4 regions of the Rhodococcus sovatensis genome follow, and region 3 is predicted to be linked to each of the others. Evidence: predicted binding sites of a transcription regulator. Region 3 holds the regulator's gene; each other region holds the start of a gene.

Region 1 (8,026 bases), 2.1 Mb from region 3:
ACGATCGAGCCGAGTATGGAGATGCCCCCCACCACCGTTTCGAATATCGGCACGGGGATCACTCCATGCGCAGGCATCGACACGCACACCAGGCGCCCACCTCGCCGCAACGACCGGAATGCTTGGTCGAATACGCTGGGGACCACGGCCAGTACGATCGCGACATCGGCCCCGCCCAGCGCCTGGATCGCTTCCACCGGGTCGGTGGTCGACGAGTTCACCGTGTGGTCGGCTCCAAGTTCGCGAGCCAAATCCAGCTTCTGATCGTCGATGTCGACGGCGGTGACGAATCCGCCGGCGATCCTGGCGTACTGCACAGCCATATGGCCCAGTCCGCCAATGCCGAAGATGGCAACACGTTGCGCAGGCGTCACGCCTCCGACTTTGACTGCTTTGTATGTGGTCACCCCGGCGCACGTCAATGGTGCTGCGTCGAAGGAGGAGACTCCGTCCGGAACGCGAACGACGTAGCGCGCGTGGGCGACTGCGTACTCGGCATAGGCACCGTCCAGTGAATAGCCACTGTTCTGCTGCTTCTCACACAGCGTCTCCCACCCGGACACGCAATGGTTACACTCGCCGCAGGCCGATCCGAGCCATGCGATTGCGACACGTTCACCGATTCGGTCTTTCGACACCTGTGACCCGACCGCATCGATAACACCGATGCCTTCATGCCCGGGAATGAAGGGAACAGTCGGTTTCGCCGGCCAATCGCCCTGTGCTGCATGAATATCGGTATGACACACTCCGCAGGTTTCCATCTTCACCAAGACCTGATCCGGTCCAGGAGAAGGAATAGGGATGTCCTGCACTACCAGGGGCCCGCCGAACTCGGTGACGACAGCAGCTTTCATGAGATGTCCTCCAGATTCTCGAGCAGTGCCATGCTCGATGGTCGAGCGATGCACGTTCTCCCATCCTCGCCGCCGGAATGGTCACGAGTGAGGGCCGAAAGTCATCGACGTTCGAGGACAAATCTGTACTCTCAATGCCCGGCACCTCGGCGTGAGCCTTGTGGAAGGAATTTGTAACGCAAAATCATCCCGCTCCTTACAACCGCGTTCTAGTGTTTTCTCACCTGAAACTGGATGCGGAGCGCTCTGTGACTGCCTTTTGGACTACCCGAGATCTAGATATGCCTGATCAGATGAGCTACTGGGCTGACGTACTGTGCCAGGCCTTCACTCCGCTGGCACCGTGGAGGTCTCGCGATCACATCGAACGAAGCTCGGTAACGTCCGGACTACCTGGATGGGTGCGTTCGAATCAGGTCGGCGGTAGCAATGCCGCGGAAATTGCCTCGTGCACTCAACGGATCGAGCACGGACACCGCGAAGTCGCACGGACGGCGGAAGACGTCGTGTTCGTCAATTTGCAGTTGGACGGACACTGTCTGACCACTCAGGACGGCCGACAGTGCATGGTCTCACGTGGTGAGTTCACCGTGGTCGATTCAACCCGCCCGTATCGCTTGGAGTTCGTCGAACCAGAGGAAGAGGGATCGCTGTGGCGGGTGCTGTCTTTTCGACTTCCGCAGGCCCAACTCGCCGATGTGACAGCTCCCGACAGGTCCACCACCGCGCGCAGCTTCGGAGGCACTTTCGGATCGGCTCGTCTCCTCAGCGCGTTGATGCTCGAGACGTGGCGCAGTGACTCGTCGTTCGCCTCGGTCGAACGGCAGATGATCGGCGCCGCGCACGTCGATCTATTGCGCGCGGTGCTCGGTGGTGCTGTAGAGCAGGAGAGTCGACGCGGCCACGACACCGACGACCTGCTGCGGGTCGCTGCCGGACGCTACATCGAGACGCACCTGCCATTCGGTCGCGTAACGGCGGCGGATACCGCGCGACACCTGGGAGTGTCGGTGCGCGCCCTACATGCCCTGTTCGAACGCTCCGACACCACCTTCGGCACCCTCGTTCGCCAGCGCCGGGTGGAAGCGTGCCGTCGGGACTTGGCCGATGCCCACAACGACCGTTCCATCGCGTCCATAGCTGCGACGTGGGGATTTTCCGACTCGGCGCATCTCGCCAAAGCGTTCCGCTCTCGATTCGGCTGCAGCCCGACCGACTACCGCAAGTCCATGCAGTTCTCGCAGCCACAACTGGATTGTCGCAGGCAACAGACGCTGCTCGCGTAATCTGCACGATTCTACCGAGGTCGGTGCAGTCGGATACAAGACCGAGCCGATGGTCTCCAGAGATGCTTGGAACGAGGCAACGTCGCCCGTCCACTTCTTCCACAGCATCGAGGAGCCCCCGATGACCTTGAGCTTCGAACTCAGCCCTGAACAACTTGCTGTACGCATGATGGCGCGTCAAGTGGCCGACGACATACTCTCCGGCGTCGCACCGGCGATCGCGTCCCTGACGCGACCGGAAGACCGCTTCTATGCACTGGAACCGATCTACAAGCAGCTCGCAGGACTCGGATTCGTGAAAGGGCTGGTTCCCGACGAGTACGGCGGCGCGTACTTCGACAACCTGACCTTCAGCTTGGCCGCCGAGGAACTCGCACGGGTCGACATCAACGTTCCCACAGCGCTTCTGGGTACCGGTCTCGGTTTGAACCCGATCATCAACTTCGGCACGCACGCACAGAAGCAGCGCTGGCTTCCTATGTTCTGCGACGGCACTGCCCGACTCGCAGCAATCGCCTACACCGAGGTGTCAGGCGGAGCCAACTACGATTCGCCCGACCCTTCCGTCGGGGTTCGAACCTTCGCCCGGCGTGACGGTGACGAGTGGGTCCTCAACGGCGCAAAGCACTACACAACCAATGCTTCCGGGTGGGACGGAAACGGTGCCGACCTCATCAGCGTTGTGTGCCGAACTGATCCCAGCCTGCCACCGTCGGAATCGCTCGCCGTCATCGTCGTCGAACGTGGCACACCTGGGGTCGAGATCACCGACATGATCGACACCATCGGGCACCGCGCAACCAACTCTCCCCGCGTCGAATTCACCGACGTGCGAGTACCGGCGACCAACATGATCGGCAGCCCGGGTGACGGCCTCGACATCGTCAATACGGCCTTCTCCTGGACCTGTTCGTCGATCGGTGCCGCGTGCGTAGGTCGAATGCGCGCAGCCTTCGACTATGCCTACGAGTTCGCCAAGACCGACCATCGTTCCGGGCCTGTGCCGGTCATCGACTACCAGAATGCGGGGTACATGCTCGCTGACATCAAGACTCGGATCGAAGCCGTCCGCTACTTCGCGTGGAAGGCCGCAGATCACTTCGACCGCACCGGTGGCAAAGACCGCGAGCTTGCCAACCAGGTCAAGGTCTTTGCCTCAGAAACTTCGGTTCAGGTCGTCTACGACGCCATGCGCTTGGTCGGTGTCGATGCCTACACGAACCTGACCCCGATAGCCGCAATCATGGAAGATGTCCTCTGCTTCCCGGTCTACGACGGCGGAAACATGGGGGTCAGGCGGCGCAACATCCACACTTTGCTCAAGCAGGACGGTTTCGATCCGCTCGCCGCCTCCGAGAACCGACTCTCAGTCGCCAGCCCAGCATGACGTAGGCCACGGTAGACAGTGCCGCACGGCAAACAGTGCCGCACGGTAGACAGTGCCGCAGTCGGGACGCCACACCGCTCCCCGGCTGCGGCACGCGGCGCAGGCGGGTGAGTTCGGGGGCTGTTCAGAATGGTGGGTAGCGGTAGCGGTCGCGTGCTGTGACGATGGCTCGGTGTTCGAGGAACCGTTCTCTGAGGAAGATCGCTTCGTCGCGGGCTCTGGGGTCCTCGAGTCGGGCGATGTCGCCGAGTGAGGGCACGAAGGCTGCTCTGTCGGTGTCGATCAGATCGCCCCACTCGCTGTTCTCGCCGATGTTGGTTTCCCACCATGTGGGTTCGTAGAGGTCATCGGCGGGTCGCTCGCGAACAGATCCCGCTGCCGCCGTCTCGGGAGCACATGGGTCAGCGACGTGTTGGTAGTAGTGATCGGTCGCGGGGTCCGGTGATGGTGACGAGGGCCGGTTGTGGACGAAATCGTCGGGAACCATCACCGAGCCGTACGTCGAGGGTGTGATCCTGCGTAGACCCGAACACGAGGTCCAGAAGATCCCGTCTCCGTTCAATCGTGCTGCGGCCCACAGCTTCAGTGTTTTCGCTTGGTGATGGTAGTGGCACAGTGGTTGCAGATTCGACAGGATCGTCCAGCCACCGGCGACCGGGTCGTTGTGGTCGAACGGGACGATGTGGTCGATGTCGCATCGGGCTGCGGGCACACTGCAGCCCGGGAAGGTGCACGTGCAATATGTTGCGCGCGTGAGCGCGACGAGTTCTGCCGATGGCCGGTAGGTCAGTGCCCCCGGTGGTGGTTCGGTCATACCGCCGTGACCGTCCGGGTCACTCCCCGCCGCCAGTGACGGGTCCGCTGCGGCTGCGGCGAGGAAAGCAGCAATAGCCTCCGACAGTGCCACCTCACCTCCCGCGGAGGACCGTGCACGCCCTGCACCTGCCACAGGTGAACGAGTTTGTCCGGGTGCCGGATCGGGAAGCGACGCGGCAGGACGAACCCGGCCCCGCGCGATGATCCGGAATGCACGCGGTCCACCGGCCGACCCGGAATTGGCGACACCACCACCAGACTCAGGCGCGGGAGCTGAATCAGGTGTGCCAGTGCCCGCGGTGTCAGTGTCGGTTCCCGTCTCCGGTGCCGGCACCGTTTCGGTCTCTGGTTCGGCCACAGGCACAGGCACAGGCTTGGTCTCAGTCTCAGTCACGGACTCGGGGGCGGGGGCCGGTTCGGGGCTCGCCTGTGCCCGGGCAGCGTCGAGCACTTCGGTGAGAAAGACCTGCCATCGAGCATCACCGGCGATCATGCGCGCGGTCTCCGGATCGAGGACGGTCCCATCACCGAGAGTGGCCGGGTCACCGGACAATCCGAGCAGCGACTCGATACTGATCATGATCTGCAGCAGATGCGTACGGCGAGGCTTCATCAAATCCGCAGCACCACCGACCGCACACCCCTGATGGCCACACAGGCACGCGATCACATCCTCACGGTGAATCAGCGCAATCAACGCATACCCACGCAACTGCTTCTTGCTCCGCGGATCACGCGAACACACAGTCCCGGCCAACTCCTCGAGAAGGGAGTCACATTCGGCGCCCTCGAGCGCCGTCATCTTCGCAAACAAACTCGCCATACCGTCATCGCATCGCTTGATGCTCGCGCACCGTTCCTCGGATTCGGCAGCCTTTCGTGCCGCGTTCGCCTCGGCGTCGTCATGGTCGATCCACCGACTCCACACCCGCTCACGCAGCGCCTTGGCATTGCAGCGATACGCTGCAGCCAGCACATCAGCCTCGATCGCCTGCACCGTCTCATCACTGGCCTTGACCAACGTCAACGCAATCGCCCGCACCCGCGAATAATCCAGATCACCCGCAGCGAACGCAGCATCGACCCCATGCAGACGCCACGCCAACTGCTTACCGACCACGATCATCTCCCGCGTGACCGTCCGAGACAGCGACAGCGCCACCGCTGCTTCACATTCAGCAGCCCTCTCCGCACGCGCAAGATCGGCATCCCCACCGGCATCGAACAGCTCCGCCTCCGCACACACCCGGAAATCGACAAGACCGTACAACCGACGCACAAGGACCGCCGACGCAACATTCTCAGCACGCCGGGCATCGGACAAGCCGACCAGCAAGCTCGACACACCCAACTCGGTCTCGCGTCGCCACTCGTCCATATCGCCCCCCGGCATCCCCATAACACGAAGACTACTCGAACACCTGTTCGAATACAAGCCGTGCACGGAAACAGTGCGCCAAGGAATCGATTTGGTTCAACGGGGCGCCCTCGAACGAGATCGGAATGCACGCAGCGCTCGCGGCCGGCGATGCGTACATCAAGCTCCAACACGCAGTAGCGTCGTCATTCCGATTCGCGGGTAGGGTTTCACCCGACCGGAAGGATCAATACATAGGCGATCCTCATCTTCGTTGTCCCACTGCCGATGTCGACATACCTGAAGAAAGCAGTCGCTGAATATGCGCTCCACCAGTCGTCGATTCGCCCCTGTGGCGGCCGCATTCGCGTTGTTGCTCACTGCATGTGCCGAACCGCAATCCACCCCACTGCAACCCTCCGGCCCTACTCCGGCGTCATCGACCGTTCGGACGTACCAGCCTGCGCCAATCGATGTCTCGACTGACATTCACAACCTCGAGCAACGATTCGACGCGAGAGTCGGAGTCAGCGCGCTCGATACCGAGACCGGAGAGACGATCAGCTATCGCGGCGGGGAACGATTCGGGTTCGCGTCGACACTCAAAGCGTTCGCAGCTGCCGAGTTTCTACGGCAGAGCACCACCGAGGACCGCGACGAACTCGTGCGGTGGACTCGATCCGATATCGACCGCGCGGGCTACTCACCGGTGACAACCGAACATCTCGACACCGGGCTGACTGCCGCCGAACTCGCCGAGGCAGCCGTCCGCGAGAGCGACAATACTGCGCTGAACCTCGTACTCGACCGTATCGGTGGACCTGAAGGCCTCGACGACGCCTTGGAACGGCTCGGCGACTCAACTACCCAAGTCGTCAACTACGAACCGAGATTGAACACCATCACCTCCGACTCGATCGACGACACCACCACAGCAGCAGACGCATTCACCGAGAGCATGACTGCGCTGCAACAAACCAGCTATTCGACCGCGAGCAACCGTTCGATTCTGCTCGACTGGATGAGCGGCAATGCCACCGGAGATCCCCTTGTTCGCGCGGGCGCACCCGCTGGATGGGCCGTCGCCGACAAATCAGGTGGCGCCGGGCCGATTCGCAACGACATCGCCGTCGTCACGCCGCCAGAACGCTCACCCGTCGTAATTACAATTCTGACCGAGAAGACCAACCCCACAGCGCAATTCGACAACGAACTCGTCAGCGAGACCGCAGCCGTCGTATTGCACGCTATCGAGGACGGCGCCGCCTGAGGCCGCCCGAAGGTCGACGGCGAGGGGGTTTCCACAACCGTAACGTGGTTCAGCACCTACAATCGGAACCCTTCGGACGCTGACTCAGTCTGTCCGCCGCACATGCTCGATTGTTCACCACGAAAAGACGACCCTTTGTCCCCATGGAAAGCAGCACGTCTACCGCCGTCACTGCACGTCGCGGCTTTTCGTGCGCTGCATGGCGTGACGTCGAGGATTCATCACAGTCTCGACCTGACTACGACACTCGGCGCGATCACGCAGGGCGTGGTCGATGCCGCCGGGTTCGAGGTTGCAGCAATGAACTTCGTTCGAGCAGACGGATGCACAGAGGTGGTCTCAGTCGTCGGAGACGAAGATGCGCGCAGATCGTTGATGAACACGGTGCAAACCGAGGAATTCTGGACCCGCATGACAGCGGCCTCCCGCCCGCTTGGCAGGTTGCGCTTCATCGACGGGTCGGAGAACCCCGCGGTCACGGAAATGGACAACGGGATCTGGACGAGCACGCGACAGCACTCGAACAGCCCCAACGCGTGGCATCCAATGGACTTTCTGTTCGCGCCGCTACACGGGTCTACCGGGCGATGGCTCGGAATGCTCGCAGTCGACTTGCCCGTCCATGGCCTCAGACCCGGTCCCGAACAGTGCGAGATCCTCGAGTTGTTCGCCGATCACGCAGCACTCGCCATCGAGCACGCCCAGCTGCACGACGACATCCAGAAGAGGGAGGCCGAAGCGCGCTACGCCGCCCGGCACGATCCGCTGACAGGTCTCTGGAACCACGCGCGATTGAAAGAAGAGCTGACCGAAGGACCCTCCCAGGAGTCGACTGCGGTGGTGGTCGTCGACTTGGACAATTTCAAAGGCGTCAACGATCGCTTCGGACATCTCTTCGGTGACCGAGTGCTGCAATCCGCCGCGCACCGAATACTCGACGCGGCCAGCCCGGACGACATCGTGATCCGTACGGGGGGAGATGAATTCGTCATCGTACTTCGGGGAACAGATGCCGAATCCAGAATGCGCACGCTCGCGAGCACGGTGGCTGAG
Region 2 (8,026 bases), 800 kb from region 3:
CGATGTCGACGACTACCTGCGCCTCCGCGATCGAGTGGTGGCGTGCGATCCGGAGCAGGGCGCGAAGCCCATCATTCCGGAGATCATGCCGATCACATCGCTGCGTACCGTCCGTCGTGCACTCGCACTGTCCGGTTCCGCACTGCCCAAGTCGCTCGACGACCGGTTCACTGCGGCAGCAGGGACCGGGGCGGAGGAAGACCGAGCAGCGGTGCGCGAAGTCGGCATCGCCCTGGCGACCGAAATGGGCGAGCGTCTCATCGCCGAGGGTGCTCCGGCGCTGCACTTCATCACGTTGAACTTCGCGCGGGCCACTCGTGAGGTTCTGACCAATCTCGGTCTCTGCGCAGCGAGGGTCTGAGCGCCCCTCGTGGTCAAGCGGGCCCGTGTCGAGGCCTCGGCAGGGGCCGGCCCTTCCAGCTGGTCGATCCGTTTCGGTGTCGTCGCACCGAGTTCACGGTGAGCGCTGCATAGATCGCGGCCGAGATCGGATGCGCACTCGAGGTGATCGTAGTCCGCAGCAGCGAGACCTCGGTACCTGATTCCGCGCGGGCGGACACCACCCGCGAGAGGACCGCGGCGAGGTAGCCGCCGATTCCCCACACTCTTGTCGCCCCCGATCCGAATACGGCAGCCACCGGAGGGGCGAGATATGCCACCGAGACTGCGCCGAGGACCGCGGCAGTTCCTGCCGGCCCACCGTACGCACTCCACAGCCAGCGCGAGTATCCGTCGCGCACAGCCGACCAGCCGTCGTACATGCGGCAACGAACGAATCCGCCGCCGGAGACCAGCACGGTGCGCTTCCCGGATCGGCGCAGTGCGCGTGCGATGTCGAGGTCCTCGGTGGGACTGTTCGCGACGGAGTCGTGGCCGCCGATCGAGCGGTAGTCCGCCGCGTCGAACATCAAGAATTGACCGCAGGACACCACCATCGACGGCATCGATGACGCGTTGGCCGCGCGCACGGGGAGCGTCGACATCCAGGAAAAGCTCAGCAACGGTTGCACGAGTGCTTCGGCGAGGGTTCCGGTCTCCTGTCTCGGCCACGGGCTGACGAGAGATGCTCGGCTGGAACGCAATTCCGCTACGGAAGCTGCAACTGCAGCCGGATCGAGTCGGACATCGGCGTCCACGAACGCTATGCAGTCGGCGGATTCGGCGACCGCGAGATCGGCGAGCTTGCGACATGCGGCCGCTTTGCCGGTCCACCCGGCAGGGGGTTCGGATACGGAACGGACGAGAAGGAACCGTGGGTCCGCTCCGATCACGGAGGCGGCGGCATCGAACGTGCCGTCGGTCGATCCGTCGTCGAGAACGATGACGCGCAGTGTGCGGCACTGGACTTGGTCACGTAGGTCGCGGAGCAGGTTGGGTAGTCTCGGGGCTTCGTTCCTGGCCGGTATGCAGACGACGACGGAGGCATCGACTTCTCCCTCGGGGCGGCTCAGCGCGCGGAGTGTGCGGGCATTGACCACGGTCGTCGCCGCGGACAAGCCGGACAGGACGGCACCGGCAACGACTGCTCGCCGCGCGAGCACCGAGACATCGATCACGCAGAAGTGTCGCGGCTCGGAACTGTTTCCGAGGTCGCCGAATCCCGGCGTCGGACGGGAGGATTGCGCGTCACCCAGGCCATCGCGCCGACGATCGCGGCAACGCCGATGGTGACACCTCCTACGATTCCCGCCCAACCCGCGAAGCTGCGTGTGTTCGGATCCGGGTAGTTGACCTCTGCACGCATCGAGGTCACTTCACCGGCGGGGAGCTTCCAAGTGATGATGTTGTCGCCGTCGCGAGTGCCGTTCGTCGTTCCGATACGAGCGGGAAAGGCAATGGTGAACTGCACGTCGGTGCCCTGGACCGGAACGGACTGCAAGTCCGCCTTACCGTCGAGAGTCACCGTGTCTCCGGACCGCTGCAGCACCAGCTGGTAGCTGCCGATCGCCTGCTCGGACATCGAACCGAGGGTCTGCACGTCACCGAAGGACAGGTCGCTGAACCGTGCCTCGCTACCGACGTACCCATCCTGTCGGTACTCGCTGATACGAATCTTGTTCGCCAGCGACGACGGAGCCGACAACTGGGGCCCAGTGTCGGAATCCGATGTAGGAATGGTCGCCGCGACAATCTGACCCGAGACCCGATCGTCGGCCGAGACGCCCATCGACACCTGCGCCCGGAGGCAACCGGTCAGCAACGGCGCGATGAACAGTGCCAGCGCGAACGCGGACAGTAGTCGGCGACGGTTACGGGATCTACCTTCACGGGATGTCGACTGCACAGCGACATCGTGCCAGACGAGCGACGACTTCGACGTCACGGAGGTGCTCAGAGCGCAGGCGTGGCCGGGCTCGATCTCCGTTCGACGATCCACGCCCACAGCAGCGGGACACCGACGACGCCCATGACGACGAACCCGTACACGGCAGAGAACCGCAGCTCGGGTCCGGTAAGTAGAACGGCATGCGCGAGCGCGGATCCGAGCCAGGTCCACACGAAGAGAACGATGGGCACGGTGTCGGACTCTTTGGGCTGCGTCCGGCGCGTCGGACGGAGCGGAGCTGCAGTGTCGCGCTCGCTGACGGACTCCAGGATTGCGGCCATCAGAAGAGCAACCAGGAACCATCCGAGGTAGTTACTGATCGGAATCGACGGCAGGCCGGGAAGTCCGGCGATCGGCGACGTCCACGTCCACTGCCCGTCGGTCACCATCTGGGTGTCGAGGTACAGGTCCCAACCGACCATGCCGATCGCAGTGAAGATCACCCGGTGGATCGCAGTCTTCGTCGGCGATGCGCCTGTTCTCTTCAACACGTAGGTCACTGCACACCAGACCGGGTAGAAACCGGCAGTCCATGCCAGCGGAACCACGGCGGGTACTCCGACGATTCCAGGCCCGAGGCGGTCGGTGGCGTAGTAATAGCTCCCAAACGGGAAGCCTGTTGCCGTTCCGATCATTTCCGCTGCCAGACCGATGCCAGCAGTGACGAGAAACATGGCAGCCGCCCACTTCGGGCCGCGCGCAACCGCGGCATGCGTGATCGCTGCCGCGGCCAGGAAGCCGACGACGGCGACAGTGACCGAATCGCGGGCCGACCCCGACACAAGCGGGTAGACGATCTGCGCGCCGATCGCACATCCGGCGAGGGCTACGACAACCTTGTTCATCGGACGCGTTCGCCGAGCCATCGACGGACACGGCCTGCGCGGCTGTCCGCAATAGCGATTCTTGCTGCGCTGCGTCCACTCGCGGCCGAGACGCCGCCACCTGGGTGAGTCGATGCGCCGGTGAGATACAGGCCGCGAGCACCAGGGACCCGGTGCTGCGCCAGCTGCGGGATCGGGCGCCACATCATCATCTGATCCAACGACATCTCGACGTGCATGATGTTGCCTCCGATCATCCCCAGTTCGCGTTCGATATCGGCGGGGGACTGGACGTGGCGGTGCAGTATCGAGTCGCGAAAGCCGGGAGCGTGCGACTCCAGCTGGTCGACGACTCGGTCGGCCTCGGTTTCGGCGAGGTCGCGTGGATGCACCCCGCTCTCGGAGGTGCGCCATCGCCTTCCTCCCGACAATGTATGCGGGTGCCATTGCGACCATAGCGAAATCTGATGCTCGCCTTCCGGGGCAACGCTGGGTTCGATTGCGGTGAAGGACATTCCGAGAACCGCCGGTTGTGGGGGCAACTCGCCGGCGAGAGCGCTGCCGTGGGCGAGCCGCAACTGGGCACGGTCACGGACGAGAAGTTGCAGGCCGGAGGTCGCAGACTCGGCACCCGGGTACCGGGGGAGTGCTGAGGTTGCGAGCCGTACAGCCATCCCGAGTCCCGGGCCGACGCGGATTCCACGACGCCATGATTCGATCTGTCTTCGATCGTGACCACCGGCCGCCAGGAGGTCCAACGTGGTCAGAATGTGACATCCCGCGACGATCATCTTGCTACGAACCATGCGTCCCGATCGGGTTCGCGTAGTCCAGTGGCCAGAGGAGGGCGTCAACGATTCGACGCCGTCGTCGACCGTGACCTGGCCGCCGTCCGACTGCAGCTTCGATACGAGCGCCTCGACCAGTGCGCCGCTGCCACCGACCGCGCGTGCTGGCGGGACAGTGTGCATCAGGGCGGCGAACCCGACCATCGGAGCTGTACCCGGCTCGGACATCGGTGGACCTGATTGCGCACCGAACCACGCCAGCGCGGCCTTGAGTCGTTCGGACGAGAACGCCTCGTCGAGCAGGGCGTCGCCGGTTGTCAGGAATTCGCGGGACAAGGCACTGCCGCCGGACGGGGCGTCGAGTCCCCAGAACGAGCGAAGTAGATTCCCGCCTGTCGGTGGCGCCGAGAATGCTCGCATCGTCCGCGCGCTACGTGGTCCCCATTTGTCGACGAATCGGCGGTAAGCGCGAGCATCGGCACCGCCGCACGCGCGCGCCACGGATTCGCACGTGGCGTCGAGGTCTCGGTGAAAGACGATGGCGGGCTCATCCGTTCCCGGTGCACCCGGCGCGAATGCCCACGGGTCGCATTCGATGTACCGCAACCCGTGGTCGGAGAGTCCTAATTCTTCGATGACCCCGGTATGTCGAACCATGATGTGCGCCGAGGAACCCCTGTCGACGCGATGGCCGGGAAAACGCTCGACCGAGGAGACTCCGCCGCCCATGATCGAATCCTTCTCGAGGACCTCGACGGACAATCCTGCAGCGGCGAGGTAGCAGGCTGAGGTCAGGGCGTTGTGGCCGGAGCCAACAACCACAACGTCGATCACCGCTCCAGGCTATAGGTCACTGCCGAACAACGAGGTGGAGGCTCATTCGAACGGCAATGCGCGAGCGAGGACGGCGAACGGCCGCCGATCTCCGGCGAATGTGAAATTTCGTAGAACGTCCTCGAAACCAAGTCTGCGGTACAGGCGCCAGGCGCGATTGTTCTCGCCCTCGACCTCGGGTGTGGACAGCAGCACGCTGCGTTCGGGCCGGTCGGAGAGCAGACGGCGGGTCAATGCGTCGCCGAGTCCGTGTCCCTGAGCGCTCGGAGACACATGTAGCTCGGTCAGCTCGAAGTAGTCGGCGAGGATGAAGTCGGCGTGCTCAGCACTTGCTCCCGACCTCAGCAAGCCGTCTCGGACTTGTTGATGCCACCACTGATGGCGCGCTCCTCGGTACCCGTATGCGACGGCCACGAGCGGTGACTCCTCGGTGGGGAGGATGGCGCCGACGCCCCGCCACCCGGGTCGCAGCACGTGTTCGGACCACATCGGCGCACGGTGGTATTCGGTGCCCTGTGGGTATCCCATCGCGTCGACATAGATCGCCAGCGCCTCGGGGAGTCGTCGGCGGATCTCCTGGGCGGACAGATCGACCAGGTACGGGGTCGTTTCCGCATCGGTAGCGACTGTTCTCAACCTTTCCTTGACTACTTGTCGGTGTGCACAGCTATATTGAATATGTCGAACGGATGTTCGATGTCGGTGATCCGGCGATGAACCCGAGGGAAGCGGGGCTCGCCGGATTCCGACCATAGATCGTCGTCGACGTCCGGACGTGTCGGATCTAGCAGTACCGAACGGCGACTCCAACGGGAGGTGTTCGAGTATGGCCACGAAAGTTCTTGCCGAAATGCGTCCGCCGGTGTCGCCGCGCGCGCGAGTCCTACTGGGCCGAGCGGATGTATTGCTGTCCGGCTCTGTCGGCGCGGACACCGTCTCCGATCAATTTCTCGATTGCTACATGGCTGCTTTGCGGGGTGCTGCCGCGATCCTGGAGGCGGCGCCGATCTCCACCTCGCGCGCCCGGTCGCGTAGCGCGTGGGTGCTCCTGGCCAAGGCAGCTCCTGAACTCGAATCCTGGGCCGAGTACTTCTCTGGGTTCTCCTCCACGAGGGCTGCGTTGCAAGCTGGTGTGTCACGTTCGATCGACGCGAGCGCAGCGGACGAGTTCTACCGGGAGGTCGGGCGATTCCTTCATCTTGTCGAGGACTTCATCGGTGCCGAGTCTCGGTTGGACCGAGTGGCGTCCTATCCACGATCGATGTCGGCGTAATTCGTTCCGAAGTGGTGTGTTCGGTAGCCCCTGATGTCGAATCGGCCTCCCGAGGTTCGCCAGAAGCATCCGGTTCTTGGGTGGGACTTGATCGCTGTACAGGGAAAATTTGGACATTCTCAGGAACACATCGACCGAGTAGGTGGTAAGCAGTCGATTCTGCTCGTATTATTGACAACAGGTAGCCGCCAAGGTCAGCTTCCCGTCGTTTCGCACCCGAAATGACTTTCAATATCTGTGCAGGGGGAGGTACCGTGCCACTCTCCGAGCACGAGCAGCGCATGCTCGACCAGATCGAGAGCGCTCTCTACGCCGAGGATCCCAAATTCGCGTCTCACGTGAGAAGCGGCCGTATGCGTACGGCTTCGAGCAAGCGTCGCTTTCAAGCGGCAGCTTTGTTCGTTTTGGGGCTTGTTTTACTTGTTGCCGGGTTGGCGCTGCCGTTCAAGCCCGGCGGATTCCCGGTCGTCAGTCTCGTCGGCTTCGCCTTCATGTTCGGGGCCGGGGTTCTGTTTCTACTCGGTGGGCCTGGGAAGGGCGGATCAGCACCACAGGAAGACGCTGCGTCGAGCGGCGCAGCCGACTCCAAGAGTTCGGGCCAGAAGTCCAAGCCCAAGCCCGGGCGCAAAGGTGGCGGTTTCACATCGCGGATGGAGGATCGTTTCCGACGGCGATTCGAACAAGAGTAGTCGGCCCAGCTCGGCCGACTGCAACCGTCGCTAGGCGACATACAAGAAGCATGAAGTACATATCGGGTGCTCGGTAGCGAGCGCCAAGCTACAAGCACCAAACCACGAGAGCGGTGCCTACCTACGGGTAGGCACCGCTCTCGTGGTTTCTGTGTCTGCGTCCGGTGCGCGGTGCGGTGACACCTTCTGATTCAGGCACCTTCTCCCACCCGTCCCCACTCGATGGCGACGCGGAACCCCTCATCCCCACTTTCACCCACCCGAACTACGTGTTGCGGCCGTCGATATGCAGAACGAGCCTATGAGCTGGAGTTTTGCGTGTTGGGCCGATGGCACGTTGCCAGGCATCGAGTGGCTGAGCCGCTGCAGGGAAAAGTTTCTCCACAATGAACCACTATGCTGACCTGGAGATTTTGGTGCAGGTCCCAAGATTTCCCTCTCGTCGGGATTGAAAGTGGGGGAAAGTGGGGTAAAGTGGTGACAGCGGAGAGAGTGGGAGGTGTCGAGTGTTTCTCGGTACCTACACGCCCAAGCTCGACGAGAAAGGTCGGCTCACGTTGCCGGCGAAGTTTCGCGAGGCGTTGGAGGACGGAGTGATGGTGAGCAAAGGGCAGGATCACAGCCTCGCCATCTACACCCGAGAGGCCTTCGCCGAGAAGGTCAGGAAGCTGACCGAAGCATCACGCTCCAATCCGGTTGCCCGCTCGTACATACGGCAATTGGGTGCAGGTACAGACGAGCAGAAGCTCGATGGGCAGGGACGCATCACTCTCAGTCCCGACCATCGGCGGTATGCGGATCTGGAACGCAATGTCGTCGTGAACGGTTCGATCGAGTTCATCGAAATCTGGAACGACGAGGCTTGGGCTCGCTACTCGGCCGAGAGTGAGCAGAGCTTCTCGGACGCGATGGACGAGTCCTTGGAAGGAATCTTGTAGCCCGCCTTCGGTCACCAGTCGAGTGCCGCGAGGCCTCTGCCCGATCAGAACCCTGACGTTCTTCCCCAACGCCAGGTTTCGAAGATCAGGACCCTGACGTTCTTCCCCAACGCCAGGTTCCTATCGGACAGGGACCTCGAAGCATTCGACACCATCATCTTTTCTACTGCGCGTCGAGCCGGCGGACGCGCAGAAGCTCGACCGGGAGGAATCATTGTGGAAGGCGAATCGACATCGCCCGTCCCGGATAGCGCTCCCCGGAAGTCCGGAGCAGCCGGAAGCTCGGAGCCCAAACACATTCCAGTGCGCCTCGAGCGCGCGGACCAATTGCTCGGCCCGGCGCTGACCGCTGCA
Region 3 (8,026 bases):
CTCCTCGCCCAAGTTCAACCGGTCGGCTTCGATTGGCTCGTGCCAGGCATGCGATCGGAGCTCGTGTCGACGCTGATCAAGTTGCTACCCAAGGCTCAACGCCGCAACGTCGTCCCTGCACCGGACTTCGCCGCCGCAGCTCTGGCAGCGATGACACCACGCTCCGAACCGGTGACGACCGCGCTGGCCCGCGAACTGTCGCGCCTCGGCTCGTGCCGAATAGACCCGAGCGACTTCGACCTCGACGGACTACCCGCGCACCTGAAGATGACGTTCGTTGCAGTGGACACGGACGGACAAATACTCGGATCAGCCAAGGATCTCGTCGAGCTGCGGAAAGCGCTCGCGCCCAGAGTCACACGCGAGGTGGCCAGCGCAGTCGGCGGCGCCGAACGTGCGCCGGCGTTGGCATGGACCTCGTCGAGCCTCGGCACGCTCGACGAGACAGTCACCAAATCTGTCGGCGGACAGACGGTCACAGGTTATCCGGCACTGGTGAAGGAGAACGGGGGCATCGCAGTACGCGTTCTGAGCACACCTGCCAGTCAACGTGCCGCGATGCGCGACGGCACCCGTGCGCTCCTGCTCCAATCGGCGCCGCGCGGAACGAAAGCTCTGATCGCGGGCATTCCGACCCGTGAGCGTCTGGCGCTGGGACAGAACCCGTACGGCAGCCTCGACGATCTACTCGAGGACTGCCGTGCGAGCGCCGCCGACGAGTCGATGGACGCACATGGCGGACCGGTTCGATCTCCGGAGAAGTTCGCAGCACTGTCCAGAGCCGTCAATGCCGAGATCACCGACCGCACGTCGAGAATCCTTGCCCTCGTTCGACCGATCCTTGTCGAAGCACTCGGGCTACGCGCGATACTGGACACGACGCAGGGTGACGCTGCCGACGATGTGCGCGAGCAACTCGCCGGGCTGGTCTTCGACGGGTTCGTATTCGAATTCGGCTCGGCACACCTTGCGGAAATTCCGCGCTACCTGAACGCCGCATCTGTCCGACTGAACGCCCTACCGAGCAGCGCCGGGCGGGACGATGCAGGCATGGATGTTCTGGACCGGGTGTACGAAGCCTACGACCGGTTGCTGAAATCGCTGCCGGAGTCGCGACTTCACACCAAGCCCGTTCTCGACATCTTCTGGATGATCGAGGAACTGCGAGTCGGGCTGTTCGCCCAGAGCATTCGCACGGCCTACCCGGTCTCGGAGAAACGAGTACTCAAGGCTATCGATGCTGCTGGCCGGAACTGAGCTCGGCGAAACTAGTCGACCGAGGACGACTCGCGGTGCGCACGAAGGTCTTGGATTTCCTTCTCGAAGTCTTCGGCCGAACTGAAGGATCGGTACACCGACGCGAACCTGAGGTATGCGACCTCGTCGAGATCCCGCAACGGACCGAGGATTGCCAAACCCACCTCGTGGCTGGGGATCTCAGCGGAACCTGAGGCGCGAACTGCGTCTTCGACCTGCTGGGACAAAAGGTTCAACGCATCGTTGTCCACGTCGCGGCCCTGGCACGCCCGCCGGACACCTTTGACGACCTTGTCCCGTGAGAAAGGTTCGGTAACGCCGCTACGCTTGACGACTGCAAGCACCGCCGTTTCGACGGTGGTGAATCGGCGGCCGCATTCCGGACACGATCGCCGTCGACGGATTGCCTGCCCCTCGTCGGCTTCACGCGAATCCACCACGCGAGAGTCCGGATGCCTGCAGAACGGGCAATGCATGTGTGCGCCTCCGTCGTAGCCGTCGCACGCTCCCCGATCACTCCCGAGAGGTGCAGGCTTCGAGGATACTCGGAGCGTCACGTAGGCAACTCGATCGCCCAGCAAGCGAGGCGCCTGGCGCGACGGAGCGACCGTCTGAGTTGCCATGAACGTCGACTACGGCAAAGCAGGAACGGTAAGCAGCTGACCCTGTTCGACTGTGTTTACAGCAGGAGTGGATGCCGAGTCGATCGAGGCCGCGCGAAGATTCGCCACTGCGACGAATCCCAGAATCACCAGCGCAGTAACCAGGACGCCTACCACCATTGCTGTCCACGAGATCTTCTCGTCACGGTGTGCCCGGTCCACGCAGGCACCGGACGACCCGTGTGAACCGCCCTGTGGGGCAGCGCCGAGAACGTAGCGCCGACGCTCGTGCGTCGCGCGGCGTCTGTTGCGCACAGGCGCAGCAACCTGGGTGCGGTGATCGGTCAAGAGGCGGTGGTCGGTCAAGAGGCGGTGGTCGGTCAAGATAGTCATCGGAACCTCCGTGGTGTCGAACGCGATCGAACCCGTTATTCGATCAGGCGTTCGATGAACGCTTGTTCGAAGTTCTATCACGCGACTCCGACAAAGTCAGCAGAAAACGCGACACGGATCGAACAGATGTTTGATCACGAGGCATTTTCGGGCTAGATTCGTGTCAGAAACCACACGTCACATCCACCCCACGCGTTCAGGCGGTCGAAATTTTCATCCGCTACACATTGTCGAGACCGCGACGAACGCGCGTACGACCAGGAGGACCCACGAATGAAGGACGAGACCTCGTCAGGGTCGGCGAAGTCGACGACCAAGTCGGCAGGAAAACCGGCCGCTGTCCCGACCGCGAAAGCATTCGAGGGCGAAGGCACCGATATCAACGCCGGCCTGACCGAACGTCAGCGCAAGGTCCTCGAAGTCATTCGGGCGTCGGTCACCGAGCGTGGATATCCACCCAGTATTCGTGAGATCGGCGACGCGGTGGGTCTGACCTCGACCTCGTCGGTCGCACACCAGCTCCGCACGCTGGAACGCAAAGGATTTCTTCGTCGGGATCCGAATCGTCCGCGAGCTGTGGACGTCCGAGGACTCGACGAGGTACAGGCCGACCACGCGGCAGCTGTGGCCGACGGCTCGGCCCCGGACGGAGATCAGCTTCCGACGCCGACCTTCGTACCGGTGTTGGGAAGAATCGCAGCCGGCGGACCGATCCTCGCCGAGGAAGCGGTGGAGGATGTGTTTCCACTCCCCCGCGAGCTCGTCGGGCAGGGTTCGCTGTTTCTGCTCAAAGTCGTCGGCGAGTCGATGATCGACGCAGCGATCTGCGACGGCGATTGGGTGGTCGTCCGGCAGCAGAGCGTAGCCGACAACGGCGACATCGTGGCCGCGATGATCGACGGCGAAGCCACGGTGAAGACCTTCAAGCGCAGCAAGGGCGATGTGTGGCTGATGCCGCACAACCCACTGTTCGAGCCGATTCCGGGCAACGACGCTGCCATTCTCGGCAAAGTCGTAACGGTGATGCGCAAGCTCTGACCCGATACGAGAACGGCCCGCAACCAGAGGAGTTGCGGGCCGTTCTCGTATTGATCGAAGGTTACAGATCGAGTCCTCGACCGATGATCTCCTTCATGATTTCGGTTGTACCGCCGTAGATCGTCTGCACACGAGAATCCATGTACGCCTTGGCGATCGGGTATTCTTTCATGTAGCCGTACCCACCGTGCAACTGCAGGCACCTATCGATGAGCCGGACCTGGTTCTCTGTCGTCCACCATTTCGCCATGGCGGCTTCCTGGACTGTGAGCGTTCCGGCGTTGAGCAGTTCGATGAACTTGTCGACCATGATTCTGGTGGCCGTGGTCTCCGTCGCGAGTTCTGCGAGGACGAACCGTGTGTTCTGGAACTTGCCGATCGACTTTCCGAAAGCCTTACGGTCTCGGCAGTACTGGATCGTCATGTCCAGTGCAGACTCCATCGCTGCCGCGGCGACCACCGCAATCGACAGCCGCTCCTGAGGCAGATTCTGCATCAGGTAGATGAACCCCATGCCCTCGTCGCCGAGTAGGTTCGCAGCAGGAACTCGAACGTCGGTGAAGCTGAGTTCGGCGGTATCTTGCGCTTTCATGCCGATCTTGTCGAGATTGCGACCTCGCTCGAAGCCAGGCATGTCGCGCTCGACGACGAGGAGGCTGAAGCCCTGCGCGCCCTTCTCGGGGTCGGTACATGCGACGACGATGATGAGATCGGCATTGATACCGTTGGTGATGAAAGTCTTGGAGCCGTTGAGGACCCACTCGTCGCCGTCGCGCACCGCACGAGTCTTGATGCCCTGAAGGTCGCTACCGGTGCCAGGTTCCGTCATGGCGATCGCCGTGATCAATTCGCCCGAGCAGAACCCGGGTAGCCATCGCTGCTTCTGCTCGTCGTTCGACAGATCGATCAGGTACGGCGCGACGACGTCGTTGTGAAGTGTGAACCCGATCCCGCTGTACCCGCCGCGGGTAGTTTCCTCGGTGAGGATGGCGTTGTAGCGAAAGTCCTTGACCCCGCCGCCGCCGAACTCCTCTGGCACTGCGGTTCCGAGGAATCCCTGCTTACCTGCTTCGACCCAGACGTCGCGGTCGACGATGTTCTGCTCCTCCCACCGCGCGTGATTCGGAGCGACATGCTGGTCGAGGAATTTGCGGTACGACTCGCGGAAGAGATCGTGCTCCGGTTCGAACAGTGTGCGGTCCACTAGATTCACTCCTTCGATGCTGTCCAGTACGAAAACTGGCATTAGGAGAACCCTACGACCACCCCGCGGACCTGGTCGATGACCGAGCCGTGCGTGATCGGTGACCGAACTAGCGAGCAGTTCGACGGTTCAGGGCGCGCATCACTGGATACCCCACGAGAATTCCGACCGAACCCCAGGCGATTCCGCCGAGTTCGACCGAACCGATCGTCAGCGTCAGGTCGCCGATCCCTGCCACCAACGCGGCAGCGACGACGGTGAGGTTCACCGGATCGGTGAAGTCCACCTTGCTGTCGGTCCAGATACGTACACCCAGCAAGCCGATCAGTCCGTAGAGAACCAGGGTTGCTCCGCCGATGACCCCGTCGGGCACGGTGAATACCAGGGCACCGAACTTCGGCGAGAAGGCCAGCACGATGGCAGTTGCAGCAGCGACCCAGTACGCGGCGGTCGAGTAGACCCTCGTGGCCGCCATGACACCGATGTTCTCGGCGTAGGTGGTCGTACCCGATCCGCCTGCGGCACCGGCGAGTGTCGTCGCCAGACCGTCGGCGATGAGTGCGTCGCCGGCGAGGTCGTCGAGTGACTTGCCGGTCATCGCCGAGACGGCCTTGACGTGACCGACGTTCTCGGCAACGAGGACTATCACCACCGGCAATGCGATGAGTACGACAGACAGTTCGAACGTCGGGCCGCGGAACTCCGGAATCCCGACCCAGGAGGCCGCGCGCATCGCGTCGAGCTTGGCCGGGTCGATCTGTCCGATCACGGCGGCGAAGATCCAACCGAGGATGACGCCGACGAGGATTCCGAGGCGCCCGACCAAACCGGGACCAGCAACGGTCGCCACCACAATCGCGAGCAACGTGACGACTGCAACCAGCGGCTGAGCCTCGAAGGACGAGGTTGCCGCAGGAGCCAGATTGAGTCCGATGAGCACCACGACTGCGCCTGTGACGACGGGCGGCATGACGGCTTCGATGACTCGGCCGCCGGCGAACTTCACGATGAAACCCACAGCTGCGAGCACGATTCCGACGGACATCACAGCGCCGAGCTGTGCTGCCGGACCATCTGCCTGCGCGGCACTCAACGGCGCGATGAACGCGAACGAGGAGCCGAGATAGCTCGGAATTCGGCCGCGCGTAATGATCAGGAAGAGCGCGGTTCCGATGCCCGAGAACAGCAACGTGGTGGTGACCGGGAACCCGGTAACCGTCGGAACGAGCAGGGTCGCACCGAACATCGCGATGACGTGCTGCATACCGATCCCGATGGTGCGCGGCCAAGTCAACCGCTCGTCGGGTGCAACCACTGCGCCCGCAGAGGGCGTTCTACCGTCCCCGTGCAGGGTCCATCCGAAATTTCGACTCACAAGGAAGCGATCCTAGTGCGAAGCCGAATCCGCAATGCAGCCAGTTCGATACAGCAGTCAGTTCAATACAGCAGCAGCGGCAGCACGCGCTGCCGTGGAACTGTCCGTCTTCAATGCGGCGGCCGCAGCGTCGATGCACTGTGCCAGCGTCACCGAGGACAACTTCGCTCCGACATGAGCCACCGCCGCCGAGGCCGCCGACAGGGACGTGACGCCGAGACCGACGAGAACGCACGCCAACAGCGGATCTGCAGCTGCCTCGCCGCATACTCCAACCGGCTTTCCTGCTGCGGCACCCGCCTTGGCGGTGTGAGCGACGAGCGCTATGACGGCGGGTTGCCAAGGATCGGTCAACGATGCGAGCTGCGAGGACATCCGGTCGGCCGCCATCGTGTACTGCGCGAGGTCGTTCGTGCCGATCGACAAGAAGTCGACATGCTCGAGGATGTGCTCGGCGAGAAGCGCCGCGGCTGGAATCTCGATCATGACGCCGGGCTTCAAACCGCGGGCTCGCGCATCGGCGGCGAACGCTGCGGCTTCCGCCGCGGTAGCGATCATGGGCGCCATCACCCATGGAGACGATCCGGTCGCTGCAGCGGCAGCGGCGATGCCGTCGAGCTGGCGGTACAGAATTCCTCTGTCCTGCTCTGCAATTCGGATACCGCGGATCCCCAACGCTGGGTTTGCCTCGTCGGCATGGTTGGCGAACCGAAGCGGCTTGTCCGATCCTGCATCGAGGGTGCGGACGACGACCTTGTGTCCGTCGAATGCCTCGAGAACCTGCCCGTAGATCTCGGCCTGCTCGTCGACGGTCGGCTCGACATCTCGGTCGAGGAAGCACAGTTCGGTGCGGAACAGTCCAATTCCGGCGGCCGCGGTCTTGCGGGCGGCTCGCGCACCGGCACCGTCCTGGACGTTGGCGAGAATGTCGACTGCATGACCGTCGGACGTCGACCCCTGACCGGTCCACCGAGAGACGCGATCCAATTCGGCACGGTCTGTCTCTACGGCGTCCGCAGCAAGTACGGCGTCCGGCTCGAGAACGATGTCCCCGGTGATTCCGTCGACGACCGCCGACGTTCCCTCCTGCACGTCGTCGAGGCCCGCTACGGCAACAACGCACGGTATCCCCAACTGACGGGCGATGATCGCAGTATGACTCGTCGGTCCGCCCAACGACGTCGCGAGCCCGACGACGAGGGTCGCATCGAGGCCTGCAGTGTCGGCCGGAGCGAGATCGTCGGCGAACAACACCGATGGAACGGTCGGTGTCGGCACACCTGGTTCGGGGACTCCGAGAATCTCGGCGATCACACGGTCGCGAATGTCGCGCAGGTCCGTCACGCGCTCGGCCATCAGACCGCCCAGTTTCTGGAACATAGCTGCGAACTTCTCGGTGGCAGCATCCGTCGCAGACGTTGCCGGAGTGCCGGCGGAGATCAGCTTCTCCGCCGCCTTGAGCCATCCGCGGTCCTGCGCCATCGCAGCGTTCGCCGACAGCACTTCGGACGCCGCGCCGGTGGCAAGCTCTGCCCGGCCGCGGAGACGGCCTGCAACCACCGACGCCGCCTCCCTGAACCGTTCCAGTTCGGTGCCACGCGCAGCCTCGTCGACGACCGTGGTGTCGACCGGTACGTCGGGACGGCGGCCTGGTCTGATGACCGGGCCGAAGCCGATGCCAGGTACGACAGGGGTGCCGTGCAGCATCGAAGCACCCGACAGCGGCGTCCCGGTCCCCTGTGTCTCCGCTCGTAGCGATCCCGTCATGCGTCCTCCTGGAACTCGAATGTGATGTCAGCCGGACTGTGATCCTCCGACTGAAATCGAACTGTTGTGACTGAGATTACTCTTTGCTCTTGACATGTCAACAGATACGGGCGTAAAACAACATAAACCAACATAGTTCAGACGGGAGGCGCAGGTGTACGCAGAAGAACGGCAGCGGTCTATTGCGGAACTCATCACTTCCTGTGGGCGGGTCTCCGTGGCCGACTTGTCTGCGTCCTACGGCGTGACTACCGAAACGGTTCGTCGAGATCTCGCTGTTCTCGACCGGCTCGGCGTCGTACGTCGCGTGCACGGCGGCGCGGTGCCGGCTTCGGCACTGACAGTCACCGAACCCGGCGTCGGCGAGCGCGAATACATTCGCGCCGAGCA
Region 4 (8,026 bases), 2.1 Mb from region 3:
GCAGCAACCAACGCCACGAAGAAATTGAGGCTGGCGTGACTGCCGATCGTAGGAGGCAACACGACCGACGGCGGGACGACGGCAAGCACGCGGGCTAAAACCGCTCCCAGCATCGACCACGGGCCGACTCGACGCGAACGGGCAAACATGCGCAGGTGCTGGAGGGAGGGCCGCGAATCCCAGAAGGCATCCTCATCGACAACCGCATGCGCCGGATCGTCGCGGTTGATCCGAGCTAGCGTCTCATCCGGACTAGCCACTGCCGCTTGTGCTGCGGCCCACTCGGCGGTTCTGCGGAACTCGTTCGGCCCCGGACTAGAGCGTGTCTCTTAAATTGGGTCCGTTTTCGTTTTCATCGCCGGGCGGTGGTTGTGGTTGCGGGAGTGCAGAACTGCCGCGCACAGGACAACGCCCCCGAGGAATGTCATGGCGTACTTGTCATATCGAGTGGCCACACCACGCCACTGTTTGAGCCGCCCGAAGCCACGCTCGACGGTGTTGCGGTGCTTGTACATCGTCGGATCGAAACCCGGTGGACGACCACCGGCGGACCCCTTGTCGGCCCGTCGCTGCTTCTGGTCGCTGCGCTCGGGAATGGTGTGTTTGATCTTGCGGCGACGCAGTTCGGTGCGGGTACTGGGATGGGTGTACGCCTTGTCGGCGAGCAATCGGTAGTCCTGGTCCCCACCGGCAGCTCGGTGGGCATCGAGCAACGGCACCAACTGTGGATTGTCCCCGGCTTGCCCACCGGTCAGCAGCATCGTCACCGGCGAGCACGTCAGGTCGGTCAGTGCATGGATCTTCGTGGTGAATCCTCCGCGAGATCGACCCAACGCGTGGTCAGCGGGTTCGTCGACGGATTTCTTGTAATTCGACAAGGCCCCCTGTGAGAGTGTCGGCTCGCGCACCGGCCGCATGCTGATGCGCCCGGACGCTGGTCGAGTCGATCGAGAGCACCGCCCCGATATCGCCGTCGAGTTCTTCCGGGTCGAGACCGAACACCTCGGCCACCGCGGCAAGCATCTCGTCGTAGGTGCCATCGAAGGACCATCGGTGGTGGCGTTTCCACACCGTCTGCCACGGACCGAAGTCCTCCGGCAGATCTCGCCACGGACACCCGGTACGGAATCGGTATGCGATGCCCTCCAGAATTCGCCGGTGCTCGGCGAACCGCCGCCCACGTTTTCCCACGTCGGTGGGTATCACTGGCTCGACGATCTCCCAGAACTCGTCACTGATCACTCCCACGCGCGTCATCGAAATATCATCGCTGACAGCACCTCTCAAATTTGGGAGACACGCTCTAAGCACAGTAGCTGCCGAGAACCTGACCCACCTGAGCGCGGAGATGCTCCGCGCAGCAGACACACCGACCGCAGACACCACCTCGATTTTTCGCGCCTGCCTAGCGTACGTTCGCGTCGCGTGGAAATACCCGAATCACTACCGCCTGGAGTTCGGCGGCGACTACGCGTTCAAACCGAGCGAAGTACTGAAAACCGCTGCCGCCGAATTCAACTCATACTTTCATGAGCTCGTAGTGGATGCTCAACGGAGCAGGCTATTGATCCCCGACGACCCCCGAGACGTCGGCCCGCTCCTCTGGGTCCTGCTGCACGGACTGGCCATGTCCAACCACCTCGTGGCGGAGGATGCAGGCAAGTCCAGCACTGCCTACGGAGTCGATGACCTGGAGCGTGTACTCGGTCTCGCCTTGCAGAACCTTTCCCCAGGCTGAGGCATTGCGCCCCACCCCCGGGGTTGCTACTATCGAACATATGTGCCCCTCCTTACGTTTGTGTGGGGAGTTTGACCTCGATTCCACCGAGGTTCAGGTAGATCATCGCCTTGAGTGATTCAGCGGAATGATGACCGTAACCACGGGCGTTGATCAGCCTGATCTTCGAGTTGATTCCCTCGATGAGAGCATTCGAAATGCCTAGCTCGATTGCCGCACAGATCGCCTCCGCTTTCTTCTCGATCATGCGGGCCAGTTGTACGAACGCGATGATCCCGCAGGACCGCGCTTCCTCGATCCAACGCCGTAAGTAACGCGCGGCATTGGGGGGAGCGACCTTGCGGTAGAGATCGCGGAACTGTTCCTTCAAACGCCACGCAGTCCCGACTTCGGTGTCGGCAGTGATGACCGTTCGCAGCAGCGACTTGTGAGTCTTGGTCAGCCGATTCTTACCCAGCCGCAACGCTGTTCGAGCCTTGCGCCATTGGGGCGCCTGCATCGTCAACGTACGACGAACCGACGCCGCATCGGAGAACACTCGGTCCAGAGCACGGTTGACCCACTGCATGACATGAAAGGGATCCATGCATTGGCGGGCGCGCGGGACGTGATGTTCGGCGGCGGCCCGGAAAGCCGGAGACCCGTCCATCGACACCACCTGCACCGCGCCTCGTTCCCGGGCGGACTGTTGCTCGAAAAATTCCGAAAACGACTCACGCCCTCGGCCCTCGGCGATGTACACGACCTTGCCGGTGTCGTGATCGCCGACGATGGTGAGGTACTTGTGCGGATGCCGATAGCAGATTTCGTCGACACCGATCCGATACAGCCTGTCGAGCCGACGCGAATCGATCAACGCATCGACCGCCCGCGTGACGATGGAGGTGACCGTACGCCACGCACAGCGCATCAACGTCGAGACCGAGGTGCGATCGGTACGCGTCACCAGCCACAGCACTGTGTCTTCGAAGTCCCGCGTGTGTCGTGCTCTCGGCCTTGCCCACGGCACGTCCTCGGTTCGAACGCCGCAGGTCGGGCACTCTATTCGGTGGATCGAGTAGACCAGCCACACCTTGTGGCGACCGAAATCGAGATGCCGCCACCGTCTGGGCGCCTGGTCGTACGATGCGGCAGTGGTGTACCCGCACGGACACTTCGACCGCCGCGCACGACGCCGCAACACGACCTCGACGGAGCTATCTGTGATCGACACATCCGATACCGATGCACCGGGAATCTGAAGCAGACGGTTAAATGCAGTACTGACGCGCACGTGTAGCGGCCCTCCGGGTTGAGGTTGGTGTAGGAACCCCGAAATCTAGAGGCCCAGCACGTGCGCGTCCCTCATCTCACCGGCAACTCGCCGAACACTGCGTCCAACAACACAACCCACCCTGAACAGCAGAAATGGCGCCCACACAAACCTCAGGAGCGCCACATATGTTCGAGAGATTCAGGGGGTCTCGTGGAAGCATCCGAAGTTCTGAAGTTGGTTGCGCAGCTGCAGCAGTCGACGGGCATCGTCGACGCCACTGCCGGGATCGACCTGATCTCTGCGCTCGAAACCTTGAAGTCGACCTGTTCGGCCGTTCAAGCCAGCGCAACCGATGGCGTGGCTACTGCGATCGCCGAGCAGAGGCGCGCAATCGGTAAACCGAAGGCGCAGTGGCGCGCTGGGGTTGCCTCACAGATCGGCCTCGCCAGGCGCGAATCGCCGAACAAAGGGGGCCGATTCCTCGGCCTTGCTCGTGCACTGATTCACGAAATGCCACACACGTATGCACGGCTGCTGGCGGGTGAGCTCAACGAATGGCGAGTGACGCTGCTCGTGCGTGAAACAGCATGCCTGACAGTCGAAGACCGACAGGTCATCGACAAGCGGCTGTGCTCGGACCCGGCAACTCTGAAGAACCTCGGCGACAAAACCATCGAGTCGAAGGCCAAAGTCTTGGCCGCCCAACTCGATCCGGCATCGGTAGTGAAGAAGAAGCAGAAGGCGTTCTCTCAGCGCCGCACCAGCACCCGCCCACAACCCGACTACATGTGCGAATTCAAGACATTGACGTCGATGGACCGCGCCGTCAGCATGTGGGCGACATTGCGTAAGGCCGCCGACTCGATCGTGGGCGTCGGCAGCGAAACACGTACCCGCGACCAGGTCATGGCCGACCTTGCGTACGAACGCATCACAGGCGCCACCACCGCGAAAGCCGGGGCCGCAGTAGCCGTCAACCTCGTACTGTCCGACGAAACCCTCCTGGCCGGCAGCAAAGAACCTGCCCACCTGGACGGCTACGGCGAGATTCCCGCATCGATCGCGCGGCAACTCGTCCGCGACGCGCTAGCCGAGGACGTACGAGTTACCCTCCGAAAGCTCTACGCGGAACCATCCTCGGGAGCACTCACTGCGATGGAATCGAAATCGCGGACCTTCCCGACTGCGTTGGCCCGACTCATCGACCTCAGGGACCGTAGATGCCGGACTCCGTGGTGCGATGCTCCAATTCGCCACCGCGACCACATCCGATCGTTCGCCCGCGGGGGCAAGACCACCGCGAACAACGGTGCCGGGCTGTGCGCAGCGTGCAACCATGCGAAGGAAGCCGATGGCTGGGAGTCGGGACCTCGGCCGAAATCGAAAGGCGTGGTCCACGTCTACGACTTCGAAACTCCGACCGGTCACGCTTACAGCTCGGAGGCACCGCGAATGCCGGTTGCACGCCGCTACTCGTCGTTCTTCGAACACGAACTCACTTTGAACATGACGGCAGCGTGAATGCCTGATGCATCACTCGGGGAAGGATCAGGACGGGTCAGCGGTTACACTCGGAGACGACGCGCGTAGCTGCACGTCAGACGTCGTGGAATGCTTCTACTTCCGCCCGGCTCCGGCCGCGTAGTCCATGTGCACCCTGCACAGGCTTTTCTTACGGCGATCGAAACTGCCCACCGGCAGTCTCGCCACCCTTGCATTCTCGGGCCATAGCCCATGGGTGCAACACCCTGCCCGAAAGGCGCAACCCATCACTATGACTACCTTTGCTTCACTCGGCGTACCGCACGCTCTCGCCGACGTTCTCTCTTCACAGGGCAAGACCGAACCGTTCCCCATCCAGGCCGACACCCTGCCCGACACCCTCGTAGGACGCGACGTCCTCGGGCGCGGCAAGACCGGCAGCGGCAAGACCCTCGCCTTCGCAATCCCCATGGTCGCCCGGCTCGCCGGACAGCTCCCCGGCAACCGCAAGCCCGGTCGCCCGCGCGGACTGATCCTCGCCCCGACCCGCGAGCTCGCAACTCAGATCGCCGTCGCCATCGAACCGCTGGCAGCGGCATACAAGCTCAAGGTCACCACCATCTTCGGTGGCGTCTCGCAGAATCGTCAGGTCTCGGCACTCAACGGCGGAGTCGACATCGTCGTCGCATGCCCCGGTCGTCTCGAAGACCTCATGAAGCAGCGCCACGTGAGCCTCGATGCAGTGCAGATCACCGTGCTCGACGAAGCCGACCACATGGCCGACCTCGGCTTCCTCCCGGTCGTGACGCGTATCCTCGCCGCCACACCGCAGAAGGGACAGCGTCTGCTGTTCTCCGCGACACTGGACAACGGCGTCGACAAGCTGGTCAAGCGCTTCCTCACCGACCAGGTCACCCACTCGGTCGACGAAGCCACCTCACACGTCGAAGCGATGACGCACAGCGTCTTCGAGGTCGACGGCGTCGAAGCGAAGAAGAAGCTCGTCCAGCAGCTCGCGTCGGGAACCGGTCGCCGGATCCTGTTCATGCGCACCAAGCACCAGGCTCGCAAGCTCGCCAAGCAGCTCACCGACGCCGGCATTCCGTCCGTCGACCTGCACGGCAACCTGTCTCAGGCAGCGCGTGACCGCAACCTGCTCGCCTTCTCTTCGGGTGACGCTCGTGTTCTCGTCGCCACCGACGTTGCCGCACGCGGAGTCCACGTCGACGATGTCCAGCTCGTCGTCCACGTCGATCCGCCCGCCGAGCACAAGGCGTACCTGCACCGCTCCGGCCGCACCGCTCGTGCGGGAAGCGCCGGAGACGTCGTCACGGTCGTCCTGCCCGAACAGCGCAAAGACACTGCAATTCTGCTGCGCAAGGCCGACATCAAGGTGACGCCCATTCGGGTCACTGCAGATTCGCCTCAGGTAGCCGAGCTGGTCGGTGAGCAGGCCCGTTACGTACAGCCTGCACCCAAGGCGGCGCCTCAGCCGCAGCGTCAGGGAACACCCCGTCCGCGCAACGGCGCTCCTCGCGGAGGCGGTCAGCGTCAGCACGCCGCCGTCGGTGGACGTCGTCGCCGGCCCGCAGGTCCAGCGGCAAGCCAGCGGACTCGCTGACCTACAGCGTTCGAGCAAAACACAGCGACGTCGGTTCATCTACGTAGGCGCCGAAGGGATCGATCTTCGAATACCCTTCGCGCTCGTAGAACCGAACGGCGTCCGGCTGACCTGGTCCGGTCTCGAGCTTCAGTACGCGAATTCCCAACCCTCGCGCACTGTCCTCGAGTCGGCGCAGGATTGCGACAGAAGCACCGCGTCCTCGTTGTGCGGGGACGACATACATGCGCTTGATCTCAGCTTCGTCGTTGCCGAGCAACCGGAGACCGCCGCACCCGATCCCGACGGCGTTGTGGTCACGCGCGACGACGAAGACGGCGATGTCGGCGACCGACGGCGCCGCGCCGGGTTCGTGATCGCTGGTGCCGTACCGGGCATCGAGCTCGGCTCGTTGTGCCGCCCGCAGCTGGGCGCCTACCGGGGTTTCCCATTGTTCTTCGTCGACGGTGATCACCGCGAGAGTCTAAGTCGCCAGCTGGCACACTGGACAGGTGACCGACAGCCCCGCAGACGCGACCACGCGAACAGCATTGACGCCGGCGGAGTTGGCGACCGCGGCGGTCATGAGCAGCTTCACAGTGGGGCTGTCGGTCGTCGCGATGGTCGTACCGATGGCCACCGCCCTACAGATCGTCGCGGCAGTACCGATGGCTGTGGTCGCGCAACGACACCGCACCCGTGCGCTGGTCGCAGCTGCTGCCGCCGGAGTTCTCGTTGCCTTCGCCGTAGCGGGCACCACCACGGCGTTCACCGTCGGAATGTCGGCGCTGCTCGGCGGTCTGGTAGGCAGGAGCAAGCGTAAGAAGCAAGGTCTCCTGTCTGTTCTCGCTACGTCCGCGGTGGTCGGACCCGCCATCGGACTCGTCAGCGTCGGTATCCTCTTCCTTCTGACCCCGCTGCGCGAGCTGTTTCTCCGGACGATCGAGAACACTGTCGAGGGTGTCGCAAGACTGATGTCGAGGGCCGAAATTCTGGTGTCCCCCGCAGACGTGTTGCGTGGCAGCGTCGGCGCGATCCTCGACAACTGGTGGTGGTGGATCCTCGGCACGACAAGTCTGTCCATCATCGTCGGGGCACTGTTCACGTGGCTGATTCTCGGCGCGGTCCTCGACCGACTGGCCACGATTCCGGTCGTCGAACATCTACCTACGTCAGGCGCCGGCACCGTAGCGCCCTTGCCGCTACAACTGACGGGCGTCGGATTTCGATACGGTGAATCCCGCACCGCCGCACTGACGGACATAAATCTCACCGTCGACTTCGGTGAGTTCATCGCAGTCGTCGGACACAACGGTTCCGGGAAATCGACGCTCGCTCGGATTCTCGCCGGCCGCGCTCCGACGTCGGGACATGTTGCCCGCCCCGGAGTGGCCGGGCTCGGTTTGATCGGCGGCACCGCAGTGGTCTCGCAGCGACCCGAAAGCCAAGTGCTCGGCAGCCGAGTATCCGACGACGTGGTGTGGGGACTCCCGCCGGGCCACGAACTCGACGTCGACGCGTTGCTCGCCGAGGTCGGTCTGACCGGGATGGGCGATCGCGACACCTCGTCGCTGTCCGGTGGCCAGCTACAACGACTCGCGGTGGCTTCCGCTCTGGCTCGCCAGCCTGCGCTTTTGATCGCCGACGAGGCAACAGCGATGATCGACGCCGAAGGCCGGACGACGCTGGTGGCCCTGCTCGCCGCTCTGCCGAAGCGCCATCGGATGTCGGTCGTCCTCGTCACCCACCAGGAGCTCGAGACGACTGCCGCCGATCGAGTGATTCATCTGCACAGCGGAGTCCAGGTCGACCATGTGCCCGAATGGATGCGTGCCCCGCTCACCGGATCGGCACGGCCCCTTCACAGCGGATCTCATCAGCGCACGGGACCGGCACTGATGCATCTGCGCGGCATCGCACACACCTACAACCGCAGAACTCCGTGGTCGCA

Evidence for each region. The regulator LexA, encoded in region 3, represses DNA repair genes until DNA is damaged. The targets are predictions, from matches to a motif close to CGAACANNTGTTCG.
Region 1: a site for LexA is predicted at 5,761-5,774, ahead of WDS16_RS20725 (HNH endonuclease signature motif containing protein). Genes of this name have one in related genera too.
Region 2: a site for LexA is predicted at 5,455-5,468, ahead of WDS16_RS07305 (SAV_6107 family HEPN domain-containing protein). Genes of this name have one in related genera too.
Region 4: a site for LexA is predicted at 3,172-3,185, ahead of WDS16_RS01315 (HNH endonuclease signature motif containing protein). Genes of this name have one in related genera too.

What each region holds. Positions count from the first base shown of each region.
Region 1 covers NZ_CP147846.1:4,432,771-4,440,796, forward strand. Annotated here, with positions in the region: gene WDS16_RS20710 (zinc-dependent alcohol dehydrogenase) at 1-857, opposite strand, end outside; gene WDS16_RS20715 (helix-turn-helix domain-containing protein) at 1,151-2,143, shown strand; gene WDS16_RS20720 (acyl-CoA dehydrogenase family protein) at 2,265-3,530, shown strand; gene WDS16_RS20725 (HNH endonuclease signature motif containing protein) at 3,655-5,745, opposite strand; gene bla (class A beta-lactamase) at 6,026-6,973, shown strand; gene WDS16_RS20735 (sensor domain-containing diguanylate cyclase) at 7,109-8,026, shown strand, end outside.
Region 2 covers NZ_CP147846.1:1,552,907-1,560,932, forward strand. Annotated here, with positions in the region: gene WDS16_RS07275 (methylenetetrahydrofolate reductase) at 1-361, shown strand, start outside; gene WDS16_RS07280 (glycosyltransferase family 2 protein) at 375-1,556, opposite strand; gene WDS16_RS07285 (LppM family (lipo)protein) at 1,553-2,284, opposite strand; gene WDS16_RS07290 (carotenoid biosynthesis protein) at 2,332-3,171, opposite strand; gene WDS16_RS07295 (NAD(P)/FAD-dependent oxidoreductase) at 3,168-4,772, opposite strand; gene WDS16_RS07300 (N-acetyltransferase) at 4,815-5,408, opposite strand; gene WDS16_RS07305 (SAV_6107 family HEPN domain-containing protein) at 5,599-6,045, shown strand; gene WDS16_RS07310 (DUF3040 domain-containing protein) at 6,300-6,734, shown strand; gene mraZ (division/cell wall cluster transcriptional repressor MraZ) at 7,241-7,672, shown strand; gene rsmH (16S rRNA (cytosine(1402)-N(4))-methyltransferase RsmH) at 7,970-8,026, shown strand, end outside.
Region 3 covers NZ_CP147846.1:2,357,902-2,365,927, forward strand. Annotated here, with positions in the region: gene hrpA (ATP-dependent RNA helicase HrpA) at 1-1,257, shown strand, start outside; gene nrdR (transcriptional regulator NrdR) at 1,269-1,733, opposite strand; gene WDS16_RS10980 (hypothetical protein) at 1,890-2,252, opposite strand; gene lexA (transcriptional repressor LexA) at 2,526-3,290, shown strand; gene WDS16_RS10990 (acyl-CoA dehydrogenase family protein) at 3,352-4,494, opposite strand; gene WDS16_RS10995 (uracil-xanthine permease family protein) at 4,604-5,869, opposite strand; gene ptsP (phosphoenolpyruvate--protein phosphotransferase) at 5,927-7,636, opposite strand; gene WDS16_RS11005 (DeoR/GlpR family DNA-binding transcription regulator) at 7,791-8,026, shown strand, end outside.
Region 4 covers NZ_CP147846.1:299,026-307,051, reverse strand. Annotated here, with positions in the region: gene WDS16_RS01335 (hypothetical protein) at 1-149, opposite strand, end outside; partial or broken gene WDS16_RS01330 (IS5 family transposase) at 330-1,257, opposite strand; gene WDS16_RS01325 (TetR-like C-terminal domain-containing protein) at 1,349-1,738, shown strand; gene WDS16_RS01320 (ISL3 family transposase) at 1,791-3,011, opposite strand; gene WDS16_RS01315 (HNH endonuclease signature motif containing protein) at 3,204-4,514, shown strand; gene WDS16_RS01310 (DEAD/DEAH box helicase) at 4,768-6,096, shown strand; gene WDS16_RS01305 (GNAT family N-acetyltransferase) at 6,098-6,550, opposite strand; gene WDS16_RS01300 (ABC transporter ATP-binding protein) at 6,588-8,026, shown strand, end outside.